Regions from separate parts of the Paenibacillus jiangxiensis genome, predicted to be linked through region 3. Evidence: riboswitches for the same ligand, from Rfam matches in the RefSeq annotation. Region 3 holds a riboswitch; each other region holds the start of a gene.
What was found. A riboswitch is a leader RNA that binds a small molecule or an ion and turns the genes downstream of it on or off. The one in region 3 is predicted to bind glycine.

Region 1 (7,800 bases), on a different contig from region 3:
TCTTCTTTGGTTCTTTGCTCCGTTACGGCAATCAGCATATGATTTTTGTATTCTTCGTAGTCTCTTTCGAGATCATAACCGCCGATAAAACCGGCGTCCAGCAGACGTGATTGCAGGGAAGGCATATCTGTATTCTCCGGCAGGACGAGCACGAACTCATTAAAGGTCGGGGAAGTGAACGCAGCGTTCACTTCCGGCAGGGATGTGAGACGTTCAAGGGCGTACCGGCTTTTATGCAGATTCAGTTCGGCTACCTCTTTCATGCCGCTTCTGCCCATGACGGACATATACACGGACGCAGAGAGGGCAAGCAGCGCCTGATTGGAGCAGATGTTTGATGTCGCTTTTTCGCGGCGGATATGCTGCTCGCGTGCCTGCAGGGTAAGAACAAATCCCCGCTTGCCGTTGCGGTCCTTCGTTTGGCCGACGATTCTTCCCGGAATGCGGCGCATATGCTCCTGTGATACGGCAAAGTAACCGCAGGTCGGCCCACCGAGCGAAGAAGAGATGCCGAGCGGCTGCGCGTCGCCTACCACGATATCAGCTCCCAGCTTGCCTGGCGCTTCTAGCAGCCCGAGTGAGAGCGGATTGGAGCTGACCACTAGCAGCCCTTTTTGGGCATGAATCAGGTCGGCCATTGGACGGAGATTCTCAATGGAGCCGAAGAAGTTAGGATTTTGCACCAACACGGCGGCGGTATCCTCCGTTACCGCTGCTGCGAGCGCCTCGGGATCGGTGACGCCATTTTTGCAACCTACCTCAACAATCTCCAGGTTGAGGCCGTGCGCGTAAGTGTTCAGCACCTGCCGGGCTTCAGGATGAACGGCGCGGGATACGACAAGGCGCTTGCGCCGTGTGGCGGCTGCCGCCAGATTGCCGGCTTCGGCCAGCGCGGTGGCTCCGTCATACATACTGGCATTGGCTACCGCCATGCCGGTAAGCTCGCATATATAGGATTGGAATTCAAAAATAGCCTGCAGCTCTCCCTGGCTTACTTCCGGCTGATAAGGGGTGTATGCCGTATAAAATTCCGAGCGGGAAATGACATGATTAATCACGGACGGAATATGGTGATCATAGATGCCTGCGCCCAGAAAGCTGGCGTGGGTCTCGCTGCTGGCATTGCTGCCGGCTAGCGCCGACATATGGCGGGTCAGGGCCCGTTCATCCAGTCTTGAAGAAACGGGCAGCTCGCCCCGGAAACGAATTTTTTCGGGAATATCCTTGAACAGGTCCTCAATGCTGTCGGCGCCGACTGTATGAAGCATCTCGGCGCGATCTTGCTTGGTCATCGGTAAGTATCTGTGCTGATTCATTGGCTGCGCTCCTCTCAATATCCGTTATGTTCCGGTTATCTCTATTTCGTTCGTTTGTAGAACGGTGCCTTAATAACCTCTGCTTTGAGGCGTTTGCCCCGGATTTCTACCTCAACCTGCGTGCCAAGCTGGGCAAAATGGCTGTCAATCAGCGCAAGCCCCAGATTCCGCTTCAGGGTAGGGGACTGCGTTCCTGTCGTCACTTCGCCAATCTGCTCCGACTCCGCGAATACCGGATAATGTGAACGCGGAATGCCGCGGTCCAGCATTTCCAGGCCAACGAGCTTGCGTGGAGTCCCTTGCTCCTTCTGTGCAAGCAGTGCTTCATGACCGATAAACGGCCCTTTATCCAGCTTGACGAAAAAGCCCAGGCCCGCCTCCAGCGGGGAAATGGTCGCAGACAGCTCCTGGCCGTACAGCGGCAGTTTCGCTTCGAAGCGCAGCGTGTCCCGTGCACCCAGACCGGCGGGCACCAGCCCGTGGGTTTCCCCTGCTTTCATCAGCCCCTGCCAAATCAGCGGGGCATCCTCGGTACGGCAGTAGATCTCGAAGCCGTCTTCTCCTGTGTATCCAGTGCGGGATATGAGTGCTGACGCCCCGAACAAATTGGCATGCTCAACAAAACGGAAGGAGCCGAGTGAAGTGACATCGCTGTCTACGGTGCCGGTAAGGATGTCTACTGCTGCAGGACCCTGAAGGGCAAGCAGCGCAGTTTGATCTGATACATTTTCCATTTGCACATCGGCCGGTTTATGCTGCTGCAGCCATTCCCAATCCTTCTCGATATTCGAGGCATTCACGACGAGCATGTAGGAATCGCGGCCGCGTTTGTAGACAAGCAGGTCGTCCACGACACCTCCATCCGGGTAACACATCAGCGTGTACTGGGCCTGGCCGTCTTCCAGCCTGGATACGTCGTTAGTGGTTACATGCTGCAGAAAGCTTACCGCTTCAGCGCCTGTTACGTTGAACTCTCCCATATGGGAGACATCGAACAGTCCGGCCCGTTCTCGTACGGCTTCGTGCTCCTTTTGGATGCCGCTAAACTGGACAGGCAGCTCCCAGCCGCCAAAATCAATGCAGCGCACGCCGGGATACCCGGCATACAGCGGGTACAGTGGTGTTCTTTTCAATGCGGTCAACACAATTCACCTCGCAAAAGAGTTGGCACAGCTTATGGAAAAGCAAAGAAGGACAGGCCAAAGAAGGGGGACATGGCTTTCCAGCCATTCCATTCTTCAGCTCTGTCCTTGATACCTGAGAGTTGCCCTGCTTGGTTACAGGTTTCCCCTTGGGTGACCCGCTGCTGCGGATTCTCTCCAGAGTTGCGTCCGGTAAAGGTCCTTTTGCCTGAGAGATTCACCGCTTGCCGGCTTACTCCTTCGGCGTTACCTGCTGATTCCGCGGATACAAGGCAAGCACGGGGCTGGCTTCACACTTCACACTGCCAATCCGCCCGGTCCTGTTCAGACGCGCCTTGGCGCATCATTTTCCCGGAATATCGGTAATCTCTCCCTATACGTTCATCCGCTATTCAATCTATAACCATTAATACGCGATCACCGGACATATGTCAATAAATTTGTCATATTTTAAGACGGATAACAAAATGTAAGCCATTACCCTTCCTTTAGTGCTTTAATCCGGAAAAAAAGAAGTGGTTTTTTGTAAGCAATATTGACATTTAAATCTTGCTTGGCTTAATCTTACGTTGAAAAAGAGAAAGCGAAAGAACAGCTTAGGGGAACATCAAAGTGTTTTATGGCCGAAAATTCCAGTGGAAATGGAGCGGTATACATGAGCGAAGTTAAAGAAAACTATTTGTACAGTGAAGAGCATGAATGGGTGAAAATTACGGAAGAAGGAACCTTGCTGGTCGGCATCTCCGATTTTGCGCAGCATCAGCTTGGCGACATTGTGTTTGTCGAGCTGCCCGAGGAAGGCGGAACTCTGGAAGCTGGCGCAAGCGTGGGTACAATCGAATCTGTCAAAACGGTGTCCGATCTGTATGCTCCAGTAAGCGGTACGGTGATTAAAGTGAACGGGTCGCTGCAGGATTCGCCTGAGCTGGTCAACAGTTCGCCGTACGAGGATGGCTGGATGCTTGAAATCCAGGTGGATGGCGACATTAATGATGCAGTAAGCAAACTGCTGAGTGCAGAAGCGTATAGCCGGCTTGTGGAAGAGGCTTAATGAAGCATTCACTCTAAAATAGGATATTTGTCCTATTTGCTACGTTTTTTTCGAAAAAACGACATAAAGTGTATGCAAGCGTATATTCGTTTTTGCAAGCATATTGATAAGCATGGCAGCCTGATATCTCATGTGAGATACAGCGGCCATGCTTTTTGCCGTTTGGTCAACAACTTTGGAACCAAGACATAATGTTCAGGGAAATTGCGGTTAATACCGGCGAAGTTCGTTTATATTAAGGTATGACTATATGAATCGTATTTAGAGCATACTATTCTTCCCCCGAGAATCTTAAATTTAAATTTTGTCATCAACGTTCATGACGAAACTGCATTTTCATTTTATTGATGGAGATACCGTTTTCAATTAGGATGAAGGTAAGCAAAAGGATATGAGGCCTTTTACCTAAGGATTTGACAAAATCAGAAAAAGCGACAAATTCCTTTATTTCGTATCGAATTTTGACGAATCCTTAACCTGAAGGTTTCAATACATTGAGGAGGTTTTCAATATGAGTTCAGTGGACGCTAAGTCCGGAAGCGGCGGAGGCCTGCGCGTTGGAGTGCAGAAATTCGGACGCTTCCTGAGCGGCATGGTTATGCCGAACATGGGCGCATTTATCGCCTGGGGCTTGATTACGGCCCTCTTTATTCCAACAGGATGGATTCCAAACGAAAATTTTGCCACGCTTGTTGATCCGATGATCAAATACCTGCTGCCGCTGCTGATCGGTTACACAGGTGGTACAATGGTACACGGACAGCGCGGTGGTGTGGTCGGCGCGATCATGACGATCGGTGTCATTGTCGGCGCGGACATTCCAATGTTCCTTGGCGCCATGGCCGCAGGTCCGTTCGCGGCATGGGTAATCAAGCAGTTTGACAAAGCGGTTGAAGGCAAAATCAAATCCGGCTTCGAGATGCTGGTTAACAACTTCTCCGCAGGTATTATCGGTGCCATTCTGGCACTGCTTGCACATACGATTATCGGTCCGGTAATCGAAGTGATCAGTAAAGTGCTGTCGTCCGGAGTTCAGTTCTTGATGGACGCAGGATTGCTCCCACTTGTCAACATCATCATTGAACCTGGTAAAGTATTGTTCCTGAACAACGCCATTAACCATGGTATCCTGACACCAATTGCAACAGAGCAAGCTTCGCAAATGGGCAAATCGATTCTGTTCATGCTGGAGTCCAATCCGGGACCAGGTCTTGGCATTTTGCTTGCATACTGCTTCCTGGGCCGCGGTTCGGCTAAAGCTTCCGCTCCGGGCGCAGCGATCATTCACTTCTTTGGCGGTATTCATGAGATTTACTTCCCGTACATTCTGATGAGACCGATTCTGATCCTGGCTGCAATGGCCGGTGGTGTTGCAGGTACGTTTACATTCATGCTCACAGGCGCAGGTCTGGTAGCTGCTCCTTCGCCAGGCAGTATCTTTGCTTACTTTATTATGACGCCAAAAGGCGGTTATCTTCCGATGCTGGCCGGTGTCGTAGTAGCGGCGGTTGTCTCCTTCGTCGTTGCCGCGATTCTGCTGAAGACAGGCAAACAGACAGATGAGAGCCTGGAAGATGCATCCGAACGTATGAAAGATATGAAAAACCAAGGCAAAACGGGTAATGCAGCCGTAGCAGCCGATAACCGTGAAGCGGATCGTGCAGCAGCATTGGCTTCCAACAATGTCGTTAAGACCGATGTCAATAAAATCGTATTCTCTTGTGACGCAGGTATGGGATCGAGCGCCATGGGCGCATCCATTCTCCGCAAGAAAATGAAGCAGGCCGGCGTGGATGTGGTCGTAACGAACACCGCAATCAGCGAAATTCCGCAGGATGCCGACATCGTAATCACACAGAAAACGCTGACTGACCGTGCCAAAACGGTTGCGCCGAATGCGGAGCATATTTCCATCGACAACTTCCTGAAAAGCCCTGAATATGAGGAACTTGTGGAACGCCTGAAAAAATAATTCGTAATGCCTTACAATAAAGTTTTTCGGGTCATACGCACAGGCAGTTCAAGAGCGAAATCGGGAGGACGGTACGATGAATATTACCAAACGACAAAGCGAAATTCTTGAATTCCTGCTGCAGCAGACCAGAGAGGTGACTGCGGGCGACATTGCCGCCCGCATCAATGTCAGCACGAGAACCGTTTTGCGTGAGCTGAGTGCGGTAGAGAAATGGCTGGAGCCCCATGGGGTCAAGCTGGAAAAAAAAACCGGGATCGGAATCCATTTGGATGCCGATCCCTCTCGGCTTTTCCAGCTTCGTCAGCAGCTTTTTCGCTCGGAGTCGGTAGAGTATTCAGCAGAAGAGCGAAAGATTTACAGCTTATGCATGCTGCTGGATGACAGGGAGCCGATCAAGCTGATGTCGCTGGCTGCTGATTTGAAGGTGACAGTTGCAACCGTCAGCCATGATCTTGATGAGCTGCAGTCCTGGATTGAGAAGCATGGGCTTACTCTTGTGCGCAGGCGTGGATACGGTGTGCAGATCACTGGCAGGGAAACGGACATCAGGCGAGCCGTTTCCGAGCTGGGTTTGGAGCATCTCGATGAATCCGACTTGTTCGGAAAGGATTCGACCAGACACTCATCCCATGCCATGGATAAGCTGATGGAGCTGATCGGCAGAGATGTGATGCTGACGGTTGAGAACGCCTTATGGCAGCCGAATGAAAAATGGCTGGAAAACATGGTCGAGAGCAAATATATGGAACTGCTGATTCAGCTTTCTGTCGCCATCGCCCGTATCCGGCGGGGTTTTGCGGTCGAGCAGCCGGAATCGGAGCTGATCCTGGGGGCCAATGACGAAGAGGATAAAGTTCGCTCAGCTATGGTAGAGCGAATATGCGCCGAATTGTCGGTTGCACTGTCCCTTCAGTTCCATGAGCGGGAGAAAAAATATTTCAGACATCTGTTCCGTTCCGCCGAGGATCGCTCGACAAGGCTGCTGCCGCTGGATGATCTGGTGCTGCTGGAAATTGTGAATGAACTGATCCGCCGGGTGGAGGAGAACGCAGGGGTGCATTTTGGAGAGGATCGCCTCCTGCGTGAAGGGCTGATTGCCCATGTCGAGCCTGTCATTAAACGGCTGAAAGAAGGAAATGACATTCGCAATCCGCTGCTGCAGCAGATCCGCAAGGACTATGCCGAGCTGTTCGAGGCGGTCAAGGGGGCCGTGTCAGGTATGACCGAGCTGAATGTGCCTGATGAAGAAGTGGGCTTTCTGGTCATGCACTTCGGCGCTTCCATTGAGCGGCTGCGCCAGCTGCAGCGGGAGGTGCGCGCCATTGTCGTATGCACCAGCGGAATCGGATCTTCGCGACTGCTGGCTACACGGCTGGCGAAGGAGCTCCCGCAGATCAAGATTGTGGACCGGGCTTCATGGTTCGAAGCGGCCCGCATTCCCAAGGAGGATTACGATCTGGTCATTTCGACTGTCGATCTGCCCCTTGAGAAGGATCGTTATCTGAAAATCAGTCCACTCCTGACGCAGGAGGAGAGTGACCGCCTGCGTCATTTTATCCAGAACATAACACTCAAGAAGGTAAGCGGCAGGCAAGGGCAGACTGTGGAACCGAACCAAGGATTGGGGTGGCTGGTCGGGCTCAAGGACAGTCTGCAGGAGATTGTGCGGATCGTGCAGAATTTTCATGTCTACCCGTTGGATAACCGGGGAATGGATATGAATGAAGTTTTATACGCCATGTGCATTTCCGAGGTCGGGCGGGGAACCGTGCACGACCCGGAAGCAGTAGCAGAGCTTCTGGCCGAAAGAGAGCAGCAAGGCAGCCAGGTGATTCCGGATACACAGCTGGCCTTGTTCCACACACGCAGCAGACACATCCGCACGCCTTCGCTTTCGCTGTACAGACTTAGCGAACCGTTGGAGTTGGAAGGAGCACAGGAAGCGGTAAAAGAGGTGCTGTTAATGCTGGGGCCGCGCGAGCTGTCCAAGGAGAGCTTGGAGGTGCTCAGCGAAATCAGCGCATTGCTGCTTCAAGGAGAAATGATTACGCTGCTGGAGCACGGAAGCCGGGATGAAATCACCAGTTATATGGCAGATGAACTGACCGACTTTTTCCGCAGCAAACTAGAGACAGGGAGGACCATACAATGAGCATCATGTCCACAGACAAAGTTAAAATGAACGCAACAGCGAGTGACAAATACGAGGCAATCCGTATGGCGGGCCAGATTCTGCTGGACGCCGGCCACATTACGGAAGCGTACATTGACAAGATGGTCGAGCGTGAAGAAATCGTATCCACCTATGTAGGCAAT
Region 2 (7,800 bases), on a different contig from region 3:
GCATAAGCGGGTAATTGATAACATCGTGCTTGCTCCAACCAAGGTACTGGGGGTATCCAAATCGGAGGCCGCCGCAACAGCCATGACTTATTTGAAGCGGGTCGGTATTGAAGACAAGGCACAGAGCTACCCTTCCCAGTTGTCCGGAGGACAGCAGCAGCGTGTCGCCATCGCACGGGGGCTTGCCATGAAGCCCGAGGTCATGCTGTTTGATGAGCCAACGTCGGCCCTCGATCCCGAGACGATTGGTGAAGTGCTTGATGTTATGCGTTCTCTTGCTCATGACGGCATGACCATGGTTATTGTAACCCATGAAATGGGCTTTGCCCGCGAGGTTGCTGACCGGGTCATTTTCATGGATCAGGGTCAAATCCTGGAAGACAGCACACCGGACGAGTTTTTTGCCGAGCCGCGTGAAGAACGTGCACGCACGTTCCTTAGCCGTTTGATCAACCACTAAATATATAAGCTTGAAAGGGGTTCATTTTCATGAAAAAAGGTTTGAAATGGAACGCACTTTTGCTGCTAGCCCTCTCTTTCGCTCTGGTACTCGCCGCATGCGGCAGCAATGGTTCATCCGGCACAACCACCGGCACTTCCGGTGAGTCCGGCGGGAAAGCGGAAAGCGCTCTGGAGGCCATCAAGGCGCGCGGCAAGCTCGTTGTCGGTGTTAAGAGCGACACGAAGCTGTTCGGTCTGAAAAACACCAGCACCGGTGACATCGAAGGCTTCGACGTGGATGTCGCAAAACAAGTCGCAAAACATATTTTCGGTGATGAATCCAAGATTGAACTGAAGGAAGTTACTTCGAAGACCCGTATTCCGCTTCTGCAAAACGGTGACATCGACATGATCATCGCTACCATGACGATTACGGAAGAACGCAAACAGCAGGTAGACTTCAGCGACGTATATTTTGAAGCAGGCCAGTCTCTGCTCGTTCCGAAAGGCAGCCCGATTACCGGCTTAGATTCTTTAACTAAAGGCACAACCGTCCTGGCCGTTAAAGGCTCCACCTCCGTAAAAAATATCAGGGAAAAGGCTCCGGATGCCGAAGTACTTGAGTTTGAAAACTATCAGGACGCATTCAACGCGCTCAAAGCCAATAAAGGCGACGCTCTGACTACAGACAACGCAATTCTGCTTGGTATGCAGCAGCAGGACCCGAACTTCCAGCTGGTCGGCGGCAACTTCACTGACGAACCATACGGCATCGCAGTCAAGAAGGGCTCCACTGATTTGCTGCAGGCAGTAAACGATACGCTGGCTGACCTGAAATCAAGCGGCGAATATGACAAACTTTATGAGCAATGGCTTGGCGTTAAACCTGAATAAGAGAATGGCGGAAGGAGCCGCAGCAGCGTGCTCCTTCTTTCTTGCCATCGGTTAACGGAGGTGTGATCCGCACATGCTAACTTTTGACGTTAATGTCCTGTTCAATTATTGGGACCTGTACATGGAAGGCTTCCTGAACACCATCAAGGTCAGCTTGATTGCTCTTGTGTCAAGCTTTCTGCTTGGGGCCTTGATTGCCATTTTCCGGATAGCACCCTTCAAGCCGCTGAATTGGCTTGGTACCGTTTATGTGGAAATCTTCCGGAATATCCCGCTGTTGATTACGGTCTATATTTTCTATTTGGGTCTTGGTCCTCTCGGCATCAACCTTGATGGTTTTGCTTCAGGCACTATTGGATTGTCCATTTATACCGCCGCTTATATAGCGGAAGCCATACGGGCGGGCATTCAGACGGTGCCCAAAGGCCAGATGGAAGCAGGGCGTTCGTCCGGTTTGACGTATAATCAAACGATGATCCATATCATTCTGCCGCAGGCCATCAAGATTGCGCTGCCGGCCATCGGCAATCAGTTCATTAACTTGTTCAAGAACTCATCCATTCTTGCCGTCGTTGCCGGCGCGGATTTGATGCTGATGTCCGACCGGATCAACTCGGAGACATTCTTGCCTGTCAGCGTTTATGCGTTCACCGCTTTATTATATCTGGTCGTTACCCTTCCGCTCAGCTTTTTCATGCTGTACCTGGAAAAGCGGCTGGCCAAAACATCTTAAGGAGGGAAGCCTGTTATGGATTTTACAGGATTATTTACTGGGCCTAACGTCAAATTTATACTGCAGGGTTTCCTCCTTACGTTGGAAGTCGGCATCTGGTCCATTGTTATCAGCACAATCGCGGGCATCATATTCGGAATTTTACGTTATACCCGAATTCCTGTTATTTCGCAGGCGGCTGCCACCATTATTGACCTGATCCGCAACCTGCCGCTTCTGCTCATCATTTATTTCCTGTTCCTCGTCCTGAAGCCGCTCGGATTTGATGTCGATTTGAAATGGTCCGCCATCATCGGTTTGTCCATTTTCGAAGGGGCCATGATTGCCGAGGTTGTGCGCAGCGGCTTGAAGTCTGTTGACAAAGGGCAGATTGAGGCCGCACGGTCTTCAGGTCTGAATTACGTTCAGACGCTGTGGCATATCATTCTTCCGCAGGGCCTGCGGCGCATGATACCGCCATTGGTCAGCCAGTATATTTCATTGATGAAAGATACGTCGCTGGCGGTCATTATCTCGCTGCCTGAGCTGACGCACAGCGCGCAGATTGCCGGCGCTCAGAACCAGTCGTTCGTTGTTCCTGCCCTACTGTTTGCGGCTTTCCTATATTTTGCCGTGAACTACAGCATGTCGCTAATTGCCAGGAAGCTGGAAGTACGGACCCACTGAACAGTCATGAGCTAGTCATGGGTCAATGAGCATTGACACGTTTACGGCTATCCTTTACTCTTAATTTGAATCATTGAATTGAATACCACCGCGGATGAGGCTGACGGGAGAGACCTGATCGATTTTTAGGATACAGGGCACCGAAGGAGCAAGCTGCACGGCACCCGGCCGGCAGTTAATCTCTCAGGTACATGTACCGCCAGCTGACGCAGCTCTGGAGAGTGCGTTTTTTTAGCCACCAAAGGGGTAAGACGGGTCAAGGCCTGTCAGAAACTCTCAGGTACAAAGGACAGAGACAAGGGACTATTTCCTTGTTCTGTCCTTTTTTTGCGCTTACATATTAACGTAGTAAGTGAATGAATACTGCACCATATTAAGGAGGAATGGATAAGTGCGCTTCAAGGATGTATTCTCCATCATCGGCCCGGCCATGACGGGTCCGTCAAGCTCGCATACAGCCGGTGCCGTGCGCCTTGGCCGCATGGCCCGGCACTGGCTTGGTGGAGTGCCTGAACATGCCAAAATGACACTGTACGGCTCTTTCGCGGATACTTACAAAGGACATGGGACGGATCTGGCCCTGCTGGGCGGCCTGCTTGATTATGACACAGATGATGCCCGCATCCCCGATGCTGAGCAGTGTGCGAAGCAGGCCGGGATGACCTTTGAGTTTGTTACGAGCGGCCTCCCCGCTCCTCACCCCAATACGGTCCGGTTCGAACTGCAGCGCGGCGGTGAAAAGCGCACGCTGCTCGGTTCATCCATTGGCGGAGGAAATATAAATGTGCAGCAACTCAATGAGTTCCGCGTCAATTTGACGGGTGAATTCCCGGCTCTGATCCTGCTTCATTCCGACAAGCCGGGCATGCTTGGGGCTGTAACCTCCTCACTCGGGGCAGCAGGGGTGAATATCGCTTATATGCATGTTGACCGCAAAGGGCGGGACGGTGAGGCTTTAACAGCGATTGAGACGGACAGCGCTGTCCCTGAACAGGTCATCACCGAGCTGCAATCACTAACCCATATGTATGAAGTGAGAAATATCGATATCCGCAGCAAAAACAGGCGGCAGCCATAGAAGATATTAAAAGGAGCAAAAACCTATGCGTTTCAGTCATCTTCACGAAATCAGCAAAATCTGCAAACAGGAGTCCAAAACAATCAGCGCACTAATGATTGAAGAACAATCCCGGGAGACGGACACGCCTGCCCAGGACGTGATCAGTCAGATGGCCGACTATTACGAGGTGATGAAGGAAGCCGTACGCCGCGGCCTGACGGAGGATACCGTATCACGCAGCGGTTTAACGGGCGGAGACGGCAAACGGGTGGCGGAGTATCTCCGGTCGGGAGAAACCTGCTCAGGAGAAGGCTCTGCGCTCGCCATGGCCTACGCCCTTTCCGTCTCCGAAGTAAATGCCTCAATGGGCCGGATTGTGGCTACGCCTACAGCCGGCTCCTGCGGTGTCATTCCAGGGGTGTTCATCAGTGCGCAGGAGAGATTCGGATGGACGGATGAGCATATGGTTCGCGGCCTCTTCACGGCGGGAGCCATCGGTTATGTGATCGCCAATAACTCATTTATCTCCGGCGCCGAAGGAGGCTGCCAGGCTGAGATTGGCTCCGCCATCGGCATGGCTGCAGGCGCTATGGTCGAGCTGCGCGGCGGCACTCCCGAGCAGGCGGTTCATGCTGTCGGCCTGGCCCTGAAAAACACGCTGGGCCTGATCTGCGATCCCGTTGCCGGTCTCGTCGAGATCCCCTGTATCGTGCGCAACGGGCTCGGGGCGGTAACAGCTCTGGCTGCGGCCGATATGGCACTGGCAGGTGTGCGCAGTGCCATTCCATCGGATGAAGTCATTGACGTCATGCTTGAAGTTGGCAGCGCCATGCCCGTCAAGCACCGGGAGACCGCCAAAGGCGGCCTTGCCCAAACCCCGACAGGCCGACGGATGACAGAAGCGCTGGCCGGCAGTCGCAAGGCAGAGGCAAGGGATAAGAGTTAGTTCCGTTCTTGCTTCAGCAGCGTACAAAGCCATCATGCACATAACAGAAGAAGGCCGTTCCCGTTTAAGCGGGAGCGGCCTTTCTGCTAATAACCCAATTATTTTTCTGTTACATTGACAACAACCTTGGCTGTCTTGCCTGCAAACTTCAGAGTGACGTTGGTTTTCCCTTTGCTGATGCCTTTTATCACTCCGTCTTTGGCCGTAGCCACAAGAATTCTGGAGGAGGCCCACACCCCTTTTTTCGTTACATCCCCCTCCGAACCGTCCATATACGTAGCCGTTCCGGTCAGTTGTACCTGCTGGCCGACAGTAAGGTTCAACAACACCTCGCTGGTTTCAAGGTATTTCAGTGCATCTACCGTAACCGGCACTCTGACCGTTTTACCGCCGTATTTTGCCGTAATATTGGTCTTTCCATATCCGGTTGCCGTTACGGTACCGCCTTTCACGGTTGCCACCTTGTAGCTGCCTGTTGTCCATTCTGCTTTATTAGTGACGTCGACTTTCGAACCGTCGCTTAGCGTTGCTGTAATTTTAAGATTACCTGTTTCACCGGTTTTTAGCGAAAGGGCAACTTCAGATGCTGTAATTTTGGTGGCCGTGTCTACCTGAACCGTAATGGTTACCTTTTGGCCGCCATATTTTGCAGTAATATTCGCTTTGCCTTTTTTATAAGCAGTGACATAGCCGTTTTTGATGGAAGCAATCGCCGTACTGCTTGAAGACCATTCCGCGTCTTTCGTTACATTTCTTGTATCGCCCTTCGAATTCGTTGCTGTGAGTGTAATCAGTTGTGGTTCATCTCCGGCCGACATGACAATCAGAAACTTATCAGCCTCAAGCTCAGCAGCAAGGCCAACTTCCACTTTAACGGTCGCTTTCAGACTCCCATAGGTTGCAGTTATAGTGGCTTCGCCCTCGGAAATACCTGTGATCAGGCCTGAAGAATCCACCGTCGCAGCTTTGGCGCTGCTTGTGGTCCATTCCGCTTCATTCGTTACATCTTCCGTTGTTCCATCTTTGTAGGTTACCGTCAGCTGCTGCTGATACGTATCATCAATATCGAGAACGAGTGATTTGGATTTCACTTCCAGCTTCGTAGGCTCGCCAACTGTAACGGTAACTGTTGCTGTTTTGCCATTGTAGGTTGCGGTAATAACCGCAGTCCCTTTGTTGTAAGCCGTCAGCTTACCCTTGTTTACATATACAATACTGTCCTTATCCGATGTCCAGGTCGCGCTATCCGTTACAACCTCCGTCGATCCGTCCGTATAGGTTACTTTGGCTGTCAATTGAACGGGTTCGCCATTCGGGGACATGGAAATTTTCGAGCTGCCGATGTCCAAATGGGATGCCGTCTCTACATTTACGGTAATGGTGGCCGATTTACCGCCATATGTCGCTGTAACCGTAGCGGTCCCGGAGTTATAAGCCGTGATCAGTCCTCCATCGGACACATAGGCAATATCCTCGTTGCTTGATGCCCACGTTGCCTGGCTCGTAACATCAGTTCCATTTTCATCCTTCAACACAGGCTGATGAGTGCCTTTGACATCAAGATAGACTTCTGATTTATCCACGCTCAGCTTGTTGACCTGGCCCACCTTTACAGGAAGGGTTGCCGTCTGTGTGCCGTAGCTTGCAGTAATCGTTGTGGTACCTGCACTGTAACCAATCACATAGCCTTCCTTCACATCTGCTACAGACGGGTTGCTGGACGTATAAGAAGCGCTTGCTGTCACATTTTTACGGGTACCGTCCGCAAACGTCGCAGTCAGCTCCAGCTGCTGTTTCCCGCCAACCGAATCAAGATTTACCTGGCTTTGGTTAAAGTCAAGATAACGGGCAACCTCCACGCTTACCTTGATCGTTACCGTTCTGTCCCCGTATTTGGCAGTGATCGTTGCTGCTCCTGCTTTATTGCCGGTGACTTTTCCTTTATACACGCTGGCAATGCTCTCATCGCTCGATGTCCACTGAGCGTCAGCCGTAACATCCTTGGCAGCGGCCTCAGGATAAGAAGCCGTCAATTTAAGCTGCTTTTCCCCGCCAATTTCGAGATAAAGGTCCTCATTGTCGACAGTCAGCTTGCTTGTTTTTTCGACCGTTACGTTGATGGTCACCGTCTTCGTTCCGTACTCTGCCTTAATGACTGCGGTTCCCTGCTTATAAGGGGTAATGCTGCCTTTCAGCACATCGGCCACCGTTTCATCACTGGAGGACCACTCGGCATTCGCCGTTACGTCCTCGGTCGTTCCGTCAGGAAAAGTTGCCGTCAACGTGACCTTCTCCGGAGCATCGCTAAGCAGAAGGGAGACGTCCGTGGTGCTTGGTGTAATGCGCTTCACCACATCCACAGTGACTTCAACGGACACTGTCTGCTTGCCGTATACGCCAGTAATGGTAGCTGTCCCGGCTCCAACACCCGTTACTGCTCCATTCACGACCGTTGCAACAGCGGAATTGCTGGATGCCCACTCCGCCTCATTGGCCACGGTATTGTCTGTCGTATTATCACTGTAAGTGGCTGTAAGTGTAATTTGTTCAGAAGTTCCTTTGCGGATATTCAGGCTCATAACATCTGCAGTCAATGCTTTCACTTTCTTGGTGACTGTGATTGAAGCCGATTGGGAAAATGTTTTGCCGTCCCCGTCCTTGAAAATAGCAACGATCGTTGCCGTTCCCACCGACTTCGCGGTAACTGTACCGTTATATACGGAAGCAATGGAAGTGTCGTCACTTGTCCAATCGGCATTGATCGTTACATCCGATGTCTTGGCGTCGCTATATATAGCAGTAGCGGTCAGCTTTAACGTTTCGCCAACCATCAGCTGGCCGCTGTTCGCTGAAAGAACAATTTTCGAAACAGCAGCACTTGCAGCCCACGCCGGTGCGGCACCGACGAGCAGCAGCAGGAAGGACAGCATGATCGCAAGCGGTTTGGTCAAACGGTTCCTCAAATGATTTACCTCCGATATATGTTTATTCTTTAAACCTCATAAGTTCATATATCGGTAGATGCTGGGAAAAAATTAACCTACTTTAGTCCTATTTTGA
Region 3 (7,800 bases):
TCCGGACGGCAGCGTGTACTGGGGCTGCGGCATTGATGTTGATATTATGACCTCATCTGTAAAAGCTCTGTTCAGTGCTGTGAATCAATTTAGCCGTAATACCCAGGTATAAGTCTGGTCAGCAGAGATTAGAATAGATCATGTCAATGATCCATTAATAAAGTAACTGTGACCCTTCTGCAGCATGCAAAAGGGTCTTTTGCTGTGGATAGCAAAGAGCGATTCGTATAGCCTGTTGTGGTTTTTTTTAGTGATCTTATGATATTTATTTTAATATTTATTTATAAGGAATATACTATAATAGAATCGATGTGAATTATCGAAGTTGTCGGATTAAAAAGGAGAAGATTTGTGAGCTTATCCGTATGGTACGATCTCTCTTTGTTCCTCCTGTTATTTGCATTATTCGTATATGTGTTTGCAACTGTTACAATTACTGATTTGCGTAAAGTTTACCTTTTGTTCCATTTCCTGATGATGCTTTGGCCGCTGTGTCAATTTGCTACAGGTATTACGCGTGATGGGCATTTACAGCTGTTATATGTGACCCTGTCTTTTGTTGCGCTTTCGATGTTGGGGAGTGGTTGGCTTCTTCTAACAGCCTTTCTTACCGGAAATGCAAATAGATTAGGAAGAAAGAGATTACTCTTGCTGTCGATCCCCGCTGTTGTTGCAGCAGTCGGCGTAGCCATGAACCCGTTTAACCTGTTCGTAAAACCGCTGGGTGGCGGGTACATACATAGAGAATACGGTCCATGGTTTTGGGTTGTGATCGTCATTTTATTATGCTATTTTTTTGCTTCGCTCTCTTTTTTATTTGGGGCATTCCATTCTTGCAGAACGATATTAACCATCAAAAAACAAGTCAAAATAACGCTCTGGGGAATCTTCGTGCTGGCCACTTTTGCATTAACGGACCTGCTTCTTAATGTGGTCTTAAGGGAGTGGCTCCCGATCGTTCCGGGGTTGACCTCGGCGGGCATTTTTATCTCTGCTTTATTTTTTGTATTTGTCATTAAAAGATACAATGTTTTGGATATTGTCACCATCGCTCATGATGATGTGATCAATACAATTCCGTATGGAATTATGGTAGTAGACGAGAACGAATCCATTATTGAAGTCAACAAAGCCTTACGGTTATTTGTGGATGTAAATGTGGGGGACTATTTTGATATGGAGAAATTTCTGGGATCTGTTCGAGTAGCTGGCAGCAGCCGGAGGTTCCTCGATCATTACAAGTATAAAAATAATACGTTATCTCAAATTGAAATTATCATTGGGCGAGATATCGTGAGTCATTTTATATTGCAAGCTTCTCCAATCGTTGACTCTTACCGTATGCAAATTGGTCGTATTCTTATGTTTCAGGATGTCTCGCAAGAGCGCTATCTTGTAAAAGAACTAAATCGGCAGAATGAAATCCTGCGGGAACGCAATCATTCTCTTGATAGCATTCGCAACGAATTATCCATAGCCAATCAAAAACTCAGGGAAATGGCGCTTACGGACAGCTTGACAAATTGCTACAATCGCCACTATTTAACCGAACAGTTAACTCAACAGATTAAAGCCAATATTCAAGATAGGACTCCATTTTCACTAATCCTGTTTGATGTGGATTTCTTTAAAGCCATTAATGACCGCTTTGGACATGTCATAGGGGATGAAGTCCTTTATCGTACTGCCCAGACCGTTAAACAATCTCTTCGCAGTACGGATATTCTAATCCGTTACGGCGGGGAGGAATTCATCATCTATTTGCCGGATACAGACCGCCGGTTAGCTGAAGAGCTGGCGGAACAAGTGAGATTATTGGTAGAGTCCACTCGCATTTTGGTGGGGCAAGAAAACGAACCTGTTTCCATTACCCTCAGCATGGGGGGATTATCTGTTGAAAATTTTGAACATGAACATTTACCGGCCAGTCCGGAAGGGGACTTAATAGGACTCCTTTCTGAGGCAGATAAGGCGCTTTATCAAGCCAAGGCGAATGGACGCAATCGGATTAGATTTGCTGAATATCAAAAATAGAATTTACCACTGTTGACATTTTATTTAACTGGGATTAATATTGAAAAAACATTTCGCAAGAAGTTGACACTTAAAAATTTTATAATAAGCAGGCTATGATTGCTATGGATCGTACTATAGCAGGAGCAGCTTCTGGAGAGACCGCGGGAATTCCGTGGCGCCGAAGGGTTCACCATCTCAGGCAAAAGGACAGAAGAGTACTAAGTAATCCATTTGTTATGCTGATTTTCAGTATAACAAAGCTTATTTATTATTCTTATGACCATGAGATTGGAGCGATCCAATCTCTTTTTTTATTTGGCAAAATTCCGTTTGACATTAAGGAGGGTCCGGTTTTGGCGCAACAAGAATTGAAGAGAAATTTGAAAAATCGGCACGTTCAGCTCATTGCAATCGGCGGGACCATTGGTACCGGGTTATTTTTAGGATCGGGTAAAGCAATACAGCTGGCAGGGCCATCCATTATCTTTGCTTATTTCATCGTGGGAATCGCCGTTTTTTTTGTGATGAGAGCGCTGGGAGAACTTCTGTTATCCAAAGCGGGGTATCAGTCTTTTACAGACATTACCGAAGATTATCTTGGGCCGCGAACAGCATTTGTAACCGGATGGACGTATTGGTTTTGTTGGATCATGATCGCTATGGCCGACATCATTGCCGTTGGGATATACGTGCAGTATTGGTTTGATATTCCCCAATGGATACCTGTGATCATTTGCTTGATCATTTTATTGGGACTGAATTTATTAACGGTTAAAAGTTTTGGAGAATTGGAATTCTGGTTTGCTTTAATCAAGGTCGTGACGATTCTCGCACTGATTGCCATTGGCATTATATTGCTGGTGCTGGGATTCAAAACGGATACGGGAGAGGTTGCTTTAAAAAATATTTGGGGGCATGGCGGTATTTTTCCAAACGGGATTTCAGGCTTCCTGCTTTCCTTTCAAATGGTTGTGTTTGCTTATGTCGGTGTGGAAGTGGTGGGTGTATCGGCGGCGGAAACATCCAATCCGGAAAAAAATATCCCATCAGCCATTAATAAAATTCCTTTAAGAATTCTGTTTTTCTACATTGGCGCATTGCTTGCCTTGTTATGCATTAACCCATGGACGGAGCTGAATGCGGCAGAAAGTCCTTTTGTTAAAACATTTAGTTTGGTGGGGATTCCCATTGCCGCAGGAATTATTAACTTCGTCGTATTGACGTCAGCCGCTTCCGGTTGTAACAGCGGAATGTTTTCAACAAGCCGGATCTTATATAATTTGGGCAGGAATAATCAGGGTCCGTCCAATTTAGCCAAACTGAATAAAAATCATGTACCAAGCAACGCGTTATTCATATCCACACTGGTTGTTTCCGTGGGGGCTCTTTTAAGCAAGCTGATTCCGGAACAAGCTTTTGGCATTGTGACAACCATTAGCGCCATTTGTTTTATTTGGGTTTGGGGTGTCGTTCTTATTTGCCATATAAGGTACAAGAAGACACAGCCGCAATTACATGAACAATCCAAATTCAAAGCACCGTTTACGCCGTTCATTAATTATGCTGTCCTGACGTTGTTTGCATTCATTCTTATGGTAATGCTCTTCGCTGATGAGACTCGTCCGGCGTTATTATTGACACCGCTCTGGTTTATTCTATTATTTGCTGTGTATGCAAGCAGAAGAAGGGGAAGAACAACAAAGTAAAAAAATCAGCAATCCATAGATGGCTGACATCCGCTACGCCATGTGTTAACGTGACCTGATGTGTAAAAGGCATCCGATTCGGGTGCCTTTTATTCATTCACATGGTATCGTCCTCTTGGTATCACCAACGGAGAACCAGAAACGGGGTCTTTGATCACCGTGCAATCGAGCCCGAAAATGTCCTTGACCAATGTGCTTGTTATCACCTTTGATGGCTCGCCCTCTGCCACAAGCTTTCCTTTTTGAAGCGCAAAAATATGGTCTGCGTATCGCGCGGACAAGTTGATATCATGAAGAACCATGACAATGGTAGTTCCGTGTTTTCGGTTAAGGTCTGTGAGCAGGTCAAGAATTTCCACTTGATAGGTGATGTCCAAATAGGTTGTCGGTTCATCGAGCAATAAAATATCTGTTTCTTGCGCCAGAGCCATGGCAATCCAGACGCGCTGTCTTTGGCCGCCCGACAGCTCGTCAATATGATGGTTGGCAAGCTCGGTTATATCCATAATTCTCATCGCTTCCGCAACGGCCTCAACATCCTTTTTTGTCCATCCGCTGAGTACGGATTGGTGCGGAAATCTTCCTCGTCCCACCAAATCCGCAACAGAAATTCCTTCCGGAACAATGGGGGACTGCGGCAGCAGTCCCAAGATTCTAGCCAATTGTTTTGGTGGAATTTTGCCAATCGGCTTTCCGCCAAGAGAGACATTGCCGGATGCAGGCTTTATCAGCCTTGCCAGTGTTTTCAGAAGGGTAGACTTTCCGCAGCCGTTTGCTCCAATAATAACGCTTATTTTATTACTGGGGATAACAAGGTCTACTCCTTGTATAACCGTTCTATTCTCATAACCTGCTACGATTTGTTCGGCTTGAAAAAGATGTGTCGGTTTCATTATAGTTCTCCCTTTCGATTCATTCGGATGAGCAGGAAGATCAGATACGGTGCTCCGAGTAATCCGGTTATAATGCCTACAGGGAATCTGTACTCAAAAGCAAATTGTCCGATTAGATCTGCCGCCAGAACCAAGTTGACACCAACAAGACCCGCCGGAATTGCGTTTGAGAAGCCAGCACCGGCTAATCTTTTTGCAATCGGTCCCGAAAGGAAGGAGACAAAGGCTATTGGGCCCGTGGTAGCGGTAGCAATAGCAATCATGCAGACGGAACTCAAAATAAGCGCTATTCTTGTCTTGTCCGTGTCCACACCGAGAGAAGTAGCCGATTGTTCTCCAAGCTCCAATATACTTAGATGTTTTCCCAGCACGATAACGATAGGCGCAAAGATCATAACCGTTATCACAAGAGGCGGGAGTTCGTCCATTTGAGAGCCATTAAGGCTGCCGGTGAGCCACCTGAGTGCTGCGGGAATATCCTGTTGTGCACCAATCAGCAGAAGATAGGATATCATGGCATCAAGCATGGCCTGTATGCCGATTCCGATCAGAATTAACCGCCCGACCGAAAATGATTTTCCTCTGGACAATATATAAATGAGTATTACTGTAGCAAGACCTGCAATGACTGAAGCAACGGAAATGACAGCTCCGCTAGTATGAAATATGGTTATACATAAAACAGCCGCCGCGCTTGAGCCGGAGGTAATACCAATGACATTCGGGTTTGCAAGGGGATTGCGCAGCATGGTCTGGAAGGTGTATCCGGCAAGGCCGAAAGCAAATCCGGCGAACAGACCTGCCAGCATTCTTGGCAGACGAATGGTATTCACCGCAAAAGACACACCTTTGAGGTGCTCCCCTGAAAGGACCCGGATGACATCCTTAACCGGATAAACGGTGCTCCCCAGTAAAAGCATGGCACAGCAAAGAATACATGCAAGAGCCGCAAGGAAGACGGTAACAAGTATCCACCGACGGCGTCTTTGACGTCTGCCGGCTATAATAAATTCAATAGATTGATTTTTCATAATGAGCGCACTTTCGATTTCATAGCTAATATGATGAGGATTGGAGCTCCTATGAACGCTGTAACTACGCCGACTTCAAGCTCTCCAGGGCTGCCGACGAGCCTTCCGCATACATCCGATATCGTCAAAATGATAGCTCCTGAAATAGCTGACATTGGTATAACAAAACGCAAGTCGGGACCAAGAATAAGGCGTATGACATGAGTGGATAAAAGTCCGACAAATCCAACAGGGCCGGCCAGAGCAGTCGCCGCGCCGCACAAAAGAACACCTGCAAGAGCCGCAACAAGCCTCAGTGCCCCTGTTCGAACACCCTGCCCGGTCGCAACTTCGTCTCCCAATGCCAGCGCATTCAGTGCGGGAGCAGTCATAATGGCGATCAGTATGCCGATGATCAGAAACGGAACGAAAGTAGCTATAGCGCTCCAGCTTGCTGAGCCGACGCTTCCTACCTGCCAAAATCTGAATTGATCCATAACATAGGAGCGTGGAATCATGATGGCAGTGACCAGAGAAGAAAGAGCGGCGCTTGTGGCGGCTCCTGCCAAAACAAGCTTAAGGGGCGTAGCACCACCACGCCCCATAGAGCCGATTCCGTATACGAAAACTGCAGTAATCGCAGCCCCGGCTAAAGCCAGCCATATATATTGATTTGCCGTGCTTATGCCCAAGAACGCAATTCCGCAGACCACAAACAATGATGCGCCTGTGTTCACACCCAGTATACTCGGGTCTGCAATCGGGTTGCGGGTGACCGCTTGCATCAGCGATCCGGATACTCCGAGTGACGCGCCGCAAAATAAACTGAAAACGGTCCGGGAAATCCGCTTGCGAACGACGTTTGCTTCATAGGAGTCGATGTCTTGATGAAATAAACCGTTAATCAGTTCATGAAAGCTCACCAGCCGAGAACCTAAGACCAGAGAGGCAATCACGCATGCGGCGAGCAAGACAAAACAAATCACCAAAACCATCGTAAAATTCCTCGGGATATGTGTGCTTGGATGCTTGTTCTTTGAAATCGATGAACTATTCATTGATTTTGTCGACGGCTCCTGCAATTAATTTCAGGTAATCATCAATGGTATAAGCGATCGAAAGCGGATTCGGGTTTCCGGCTGCCGCCAAAGGCGTACCGTCACCAATAAACACAACAGAACCTCTCTGAATCGCCGGAATTTTGCCGAGCAGGGGATCTGCTTTAACAGCTTGATATAAGTCCTCTCCGCCATACCCGATGATGATATCGGCATCGTTCAGAATATCAGCATTCTCGGCACTTAAACTCATGGAGAAGCTGGTAGGATCGCTGATCTGTTGCGTAACACTTTCGGGATAAACCATGCCTAACTCAAGCAGAAAAGAGCCGCGAGGGTCTGCAGGTGTATAGATATGTAGTTTAGACATATCTTTAGCCGAGAAGTTGACCCAGACCACCTTTTTGCCTTGGATCTGAGGATATTTGCCCGCTTTTTCCTTAGTTAAGTTCTCAGTGTCCTTAATGAGTTGCTCGCCTTCCGCTTTCATGCCCATGCCAGTTGTATTCAACATGACTTGCTCACGCCAGGTGGTTAACCAAGGAGTGGTGGGATAGGCTACGACTGGAGCGATTTGACTCAGAATATCATAATCTTCCTGTGTTATGCCGGAGTATGCTGCAAGAATGATATCCGGGTCTGCATCTGAAATCGCCTCAAAATCAAGGCCGTCTGTATCCTGAAAAATGTTGGGATTGTTCACGCCGAGTTCCTTGAGCTTTGCAGCTGTCCAAGGCAAAAGTCCGCTGTCATCCTGAACGCCGTAATTCGCTGCCGAGAAGCCTACAGGGACAACGCCGAGAGCGAGAGCAACATCGTGATTTCCCCATTGAATGGTAACGACTCGTTCAGGCTTGCTTGGGATTTCAGTTTCTCCGAATGCATGCTTGATCCCAATTGGATATTCAGAATTTGCATCCTGGGAAGCGGCTGCTTCTGTTCCAGGAGTATCTGCCGAAGTTGGTGTAGTTGTTGAACTTGATTGCTGAGCTGAACAACCAACCATTAGTACGGTAAGCACAGCCAAAAAAATAAATGTTCTTAATGGGATATTTCGTTTTCCAATCATTGATATAACCCTTTCTTATGATGAACTGTATTTTTAACACTTTTTATA

Region 1: linked by a shared signal. The riboswitch ahead of gcvT (glycine cleavage system aminomethyltransferase GcvT) and the one ahead of ACI1P2_RS22575 (amino acid permease) in region 3 are both predicted to bind glycine.
Region 2: linked by a shared signal. The riboswitch ahead of sdaAB (L-serine ammonia-lyase, iron-sulfur-dependent subunit beta) and the one ahead of ACI1P2_RS22575 (amino acid permease) in region 3 are both predicted to bind glycine.

What each region holds. Positions count from the first base shown of each region.
Region 1 covers NZ_JBJURI010000013.1:62,299-70,098, reverse strand. The annotation lists gene gcvPA (aminomethyl-transferring glycine dehydrogenase subunit GcvPA) at 1-1,316, opposite strand, end outside; gene gcvT (glycine cleavage system aminomethyltransferase GcvT) at 1,358-2,458, opposite strand; glycine riboswitch at 2,551-2,644, opposite strand; glycine riboswitch at 2,658-2,736, opposite strand; gene gcvH (glycine cleavage system protein GcvH) at 3,114-3,509, shown strand; gene ACI1P2_RS14105 (PTS mannitol transporter subunit IICB) at 4,021-5,481, shown strand; gene ACI1P2_RS14100 (BglG family transcription antiterminator) at 5,558-7,636, shown strand; gene ACI1P2_RS14095 (PTS sugar transporter subunit IIA) at 7,633-7,800, shown strand, end outside.
Region 2 covers NZ_JBJURI010000047.1:16,297-24,096, forward strand. The annotation lists gene ACI1P2_RS29325 (amino acid ABC transporter ATP-binding protein) at 1-460, shown strand, start outside; gene ACI1P2_RS29330 (transporter substrate-binding domain-containing protein) at 490-1,335, shown strand; gene ACI1P2_RS29335 (amino acid ABC transporter permease) at 1,409-2,068, shown strand; gene ACI1P2_RS29340 (amino acid ABC transporter permease) at 2,084-2,734, shown strand; glycine riboswitch at 2,829-2,943, shown strand; gene sdaAB (L-serine ammonia-lyase, iron-sulfur-dependent subunit beta) at 3,126-3,812, shown strand; gene sdaAA (L-serine ammonia-lyase, iron-sulfur-dependent, subunit alpha) at 3,838-4,740, shown strand; gene ACI1P2_RS29355 (Ig-like domain-containing protein) at 4,839-7,703, opposite strand.
Region 3 covers NZ_JBJURI010000026.1:35,853-43,652, reverse strand. The annotation lists gene leuA (2-isopropylmalate synthase) at 1-112, shown strand, start outside; gene ACI1P2_RS22580 (histidine kinase N-terminal 7TM domain-containing diguanylate cyclase) at 352-2,034, shown strand; glycine riboswitch at 2,157-2,237, shown strand; gene ACI1P2_RS22575 (amino acid permease) at 2,370-3,722, shown strand; gene ACI1P2_RS22570 (ABC transporter ATP-binding protein) at 3,812-4,615, opposite strand; gene ACI1P2_RS22565 (FecCD family ABC transporter permease) at 4,615-5,646, opposite strand; gene ACI1P2_RS22560 (FecCD family ABC transporter permease) at 5,643-6,683, opposite strand; gene ACI1P2_RS22555 (iron-siderophore ABC transporter substrate-binding protein) at 6,676-7,752, opposite strand.